Regions from separate parts of the Pedobacter sp. MR22-3 genome, predicted to be linked through region 2. Evidence: riboswitches for the same ligand, from Rfam matches in the RefSeq annotation. Region 2 holds a riboswitch; the other holds the start of a gene.
The links. A riboswitch is a leader RNA that binds a small molecule or an ion and turns the genes downstream of it on or off. The one in region 2 is predicted to bind thiamine pyrophosphate.
Positions count from the first base shown of each region.

Region 1: it holds a riboswitch for thiamine pyrophosphate, as region 2 does, so the genes downstream of both, OQ267_RS03285 (TonB-dependent receptor) here and thiC (phosphomethylpyrimidine synthase ThiC) in region 2, are expected to answer to the same signal.

Region 1 covers NZ_JAPIVF010000001.1:760,148-762,561, forward strand. The annotation lists gene OQ267_RS03285 (TonB-dependent receptor) at 1-1,582, opposite strand, end outside; TPP riboswitch at 1,637-1,711, opposite strand; gene OQ267_RS03290 (lysophospholipid acyltransferase family protein) at 2,005-2,414, shown strand, end outside.
Region 2 covers NZ_JAPIVF010000007.1:24,035-26,448, forward strand. The annotation lists gene thiC (phosphomethylpyrimidine synthase ThiC) at 1-1,022, opposite strand, end outside; gene thiS (sulfur carrier protein ThiS) at 1,039-1,353, opposite strand; TPP riboswitch at 1,313-1,405, opposite strand; gene OQ267_RS17970 (sugar O-acetyltransferase) at 1,653-2,219, shown strand; gene OQ267_RS17975 (DUF1203 domain-containing protein) at 2,308-2,414, opposite strand, start outside.

The DNA of each region.
Region 1 (2,414 bases), on a different contig from region 2:
AAATATCATAATAAACCCTGCGGTATTGTAAATCGGCAAATAAGCTTAGCTGTTCAATAGGACTATAATTTACTTTTCCGTAAATATTAAAGTCAGTTTTAAAACCTTCGTTATCATAATAATGCCTGTCTATATTTCCGTTGGATGCATATTGCGCCCAGATAATCTGTCCGAAATGTGCTCCTTTATATTCATTATATGCACCACCAACTGTAAAGTTTAAGTTTTTTTGTGGTACATAGTTGAAGGCATAGGTAACCCCATAAAAATCATTATCAAGCCAGCGGCGACGGATTAAATCTGTATTGGTTATGGTTGTCTGACCAACGATAACCGGGTTTAAACCATAATCACTTAGCTTATTATCTGTCCTGAATTCCTCATAATATCCTTCTCCCTTTGTATAGTGCAAAGCCCCGTTGAATGAGAATTGATCAGAAAATTGCCTTGCATACAGCAGCTGGTAATGATTTTGCCAGTAATTATCCGTTTGATTATGATAAGTAAAACTGTTATACCGGCGGCCGGAATTTAGTAAGTTTGCGGCATCATCAGCATTCAGACCATTCCTTTCTATATAAGCCTGCATTCCGGCAACATCATTGTTTAATCTTGATTCAGGTATTCCATTCCAGGATTGATAGGTTTTTTCCGATCCCGCAAATACGTTTACCCTTAACAAATCTTTATTGCCATGATAAGCACCTGAAAGAAAGTATGATTTTAAGAGTGAGGCTCCCCTATCAACATAGCCATCAGAACTGATTCTTGACAGGCGGCCATCAAAACTAAAACGATTATTGATTAAACCTGTCCCTACTTTTACCGTGTTTTTCCAGGTATCGAAACTGCCATAGGTATTATTTACCTCGGCGTAAGGCTCCATTTCACTGGCTGTGGTCTGAATATTTAAACTGGCACCAAAAGCACCTGCGCCATTGGTAGAGGTACCTACACCACGCTGAATCTGGATATTATCTACCGAAGAGGCAAAATCGGGCATGTTAACATAAAAAGTTCCCTGGCTTTCACTATCATTAACGGGAATACCATTTACGGTGACATTAATCCGGCTGTTATCGCTTCCGCGGATGCGAATTCCGGTATAGCCTACACCTGCGCCTGCATCCGAATTCACCACCACTCCTGGTGTGTTCTGCAGAATGAAGGGCAAATCCTGTCCGAAATTATTTTCTTCAATCTCGGCTTTGGTTACGTTTTTATAGGTGGTAGCTGATTTTTCATTCGCCCGTGTGGCCCGAACAATTACCTCATCTGCCAGGAAATTTTGTTGAAGCAGCGTGAAATTTAATACGTTGTTTCCATTAAGCGTGATCGGTTTTTCCTGCGTTTTATAACCCACATAACTGACCAGAATGATATAATTCCCGTTCGATAAATTACTTAAGGTATAATTGCCATCCGCATCGCTTAATACCGCAGTTCGCTGGTTTTTGATTTTGATGGTTGCACCCGGTAGGGCGTTTTGATTGTTATCCGTTACTTGTCCGGTAATGGCATTTTGTGCCGATGCCAGAAAAGGTAACATTGCAACAAGCGCGGTAAAAAGTAAATTCTTCAATGTTTTTTGTTTTAGTTAAACCCATCAGAAATAGGGGTACTCCCGATTTTAGTTAAACTTCCATAACTCCAATCCCTACGCCGGCATTATCCGGATCAGGTGCATCTAAGGTAGAGGGATGGAGGGTTTAAAGGCAGAGGGTTTACCTTCTTCCTTTTCAGCTTTAGCCTTCTACCTAAGAATGGGTATGATCTCAGCCCGTTTTTGTGTTTATAACAAACAAGGCACCCCCAATGATGGCGCAAATGTATAAAAATATGTTAACGATTATTTAATTATTTATAAAATAACCAGGTAAAATTAATCACTTCCGGTATTTTTTGTCAGTTGAAGTTCAAACTGAAAGCAGCACTTTAAATCTAACATTAGCATGGCATAAATTTTTTAGACCCTTTTTAATTTTATGCTTCAACTAATCTCGTGTGATCAATAAGTACGTTTCTCATTTGGGTATATTGCTGTTGGGGGTATTATCTTTGCTCCCCTTATCCCTTTTATATGTCCTGGCTGATGGTGTTTATTTGCTGCTTTACCATATTATTGGTTATCGCAGAAAAGTTGTCCGAGAGAACCTGCAGAATGCCTTGCCGGAAAGAACACTTAAAGAAATCATCAATATTGAAAAGAAATATTACCGGTATCTGGCTTCATTGATTTTTGAAGTGGTAAAAATGAGCCGCATCTCGCGGTCTGAAATTGAAAAAAGGTTTGTCTTTAAAAATAAGGAACTTGCTCTATCTTATTTAAAGAGGGGAGAAAGCATCCTCATTTGCTCTGCACACTACGGAAACTGGGAATGGGGTACCTTAGGTCTTGGCCTGAATTTCCCCTG
Region 2 (2,414 bases):
TTGGCGGTTAGGGGTACGTAACGTAATAAAACACCGGCATGTATGGTAAAGTAATCCACACCTTGTTCGGCCTGTTCAATCAAGGTATCTTTGAACAATTCCCAGGTTAAGTCTTCTGCCTTCCCGTTCACTTTTTCAAGGGCCTGATAGATCGGTACAGTTCCGATCGGAACAGGGGAGTTGCGGATAATCCATTCGCGGGTTTCGTGGATATTTTTTCCGGTAGAAAGATCCATAATGGTATCTGCACCCCATCTGCAGGCCCAAACTGCTTTTTCTACTTCTTCTTCAATGCTGGAGGTCACCGCTGAATTACCAATATTGGCGTTAATCTTCACCAGGAAATTCCTGCCGATAATCATGGGTTCTATTTCCGGGTGATTGATGTTACTTGGAATTACTGCCCGTCCGGCAGCCACTTCCTGCCGTACAAATTCTGGTGTAATTAAACCTTTTGGTGTATTGGCACCAAAACTATGTCCCTGATGCTGATGATTCATCACATCATGCTGCGCCTTAAGTTGTTCTTTTAAAAGATCAATCCGCTGATTTTCACGAATGGCAATATACTCCATTTCAGGCGTAATGATTCCCTGTTTGGCATAATGCATTTGCGTAACATTCCGGCCTGCCTTTGCCCGGAAAGGTTTGGAAGTATGGTTAAACCTGAGGTGATCAAGGCTTTGGTCATTTAGCCTTTGTTGTCCGTACTGAGAAGAGATATGATCCAATTGTGCTACATCTCCACGGTTGGTGATCCACTTCTCACGTAATCTTGGCAAACCTTTTTTTACATCAATGGTTGCATTTACATCAGTATAAGGGCCACTGGTATCGTAAATGGTTACCGGTGCATTGGGCTCAGTTTCTCCGAAACGGCCATGCAGTTTGGTATCGCTTAAAGTGATTTCCCTCATCGCCACCTGGATATCGTGCAATTCGCCCTGTACAAAAACTTTTTTTGAGGCTGCAAAGGGTGTGGTTGTTAAAACCTGATCTTTTGGAATTTTTTCGTGTTTCATTTTTTGAGGTTTATGTTTAGCCACCTGGTGTAGCTTTGATAATGATGACATGATCGCCGGGACAGAGAAGATGGTTTTCCCAGTTGGTTTTAGGAATAATGGTCTGATTCACCGCCACAGCAATGCCAGTAGCCGGTTTATTTAAGACTATGGTTATTAAATCCTGCATGCTGCAAGCTTCGGCAACCTGATAATGTTGTTGATTTACGGTGATTTCCATTCTATATCTAAAAAAATCAACTTTTAGGAATGGCCCCGTATGGAGGAAAGAAAAAACAACATCATATGCATGAGTTGTCATCACTTTTCCCTTCGGCAGTACTAACTGCATCAGGTTCAAAGGGTATTATCTCAGTCCGCAAAGGACACCCCTAAAGTTGCGGTAAACTTATAGAAAAGTTTCTAGAATAGCCAAATTATTCCCTAAAGAAAAATAAACAGGCCATTTAAATTAACCCTAAACTACATTGGTATTCGTACTTAAAATAGCTCTTTCACCTTCCTGGGTGTAACTTTTCAGACCAATAAAAGTATTTGTATAGGGTATTGATTTTTAAGAAATTTTTATTAATATCGTAGCTTGCGGTGATGATATTGTGAAAGAATCTCGGCCTTTAAAGAAAAATACATATGAAATCTGAAAGAGAAAAGATGCTTGCAGGTGAGCATTACAACATCAATGATCCTGAATTGGTTGAAATCAGATATCAGGTAAGGGAGCTTGTAGATTTATTTAACAATACCAGTCCGAGAGATACCAAAACGAAAGAAAACCTGCAGCGAAAAATATTTGCACAGGTTGGAGATAACGTTCATATTGAAAAAGCAGTCAGAATTGATTACGGATGCCATACCAAAATTGGGAGCAATGTGTTCATCAATTTCAATTTTGTGCTATTGGACTGTTGCCCTGTAACCATCGGGAATAATGTTTTCATTGCCCCAAATGTTCAGATTTATACGGCAAGCCATCCCATTAATCCGGCAGACCGAAATCAACACATTGGTTTTGCAAAACCGGTTACCATAGGCAATGATGTTTGGATAGGAGGAGATTGCATATTGCTTCCTGGTGTAACCATTGGTGATGGTTGTTCCATTGGCGCAGGAAGTGTGGTAACTAAGAGTATCCCACCAAATTCTTTGGCAGTTGGTTCACCTTGCAAAGTGGTGAAGGAGTTGAGTTTTGATCATTAGGTGAGCGGTTAATGAGGATGAATTTAGTTTCCATTCATTCAATATCATTACTGAGTAGCGTCTGATTATCATGATATTCGAATTGAATTTAAACACGTTCAATTTTGCAGATGTAACAACATGCGGCTGCATTTCTCGCATGTAGGTAGTCGATTTCCAGATGTTGATCGAAGATTTCACCAATTAAATGATCAA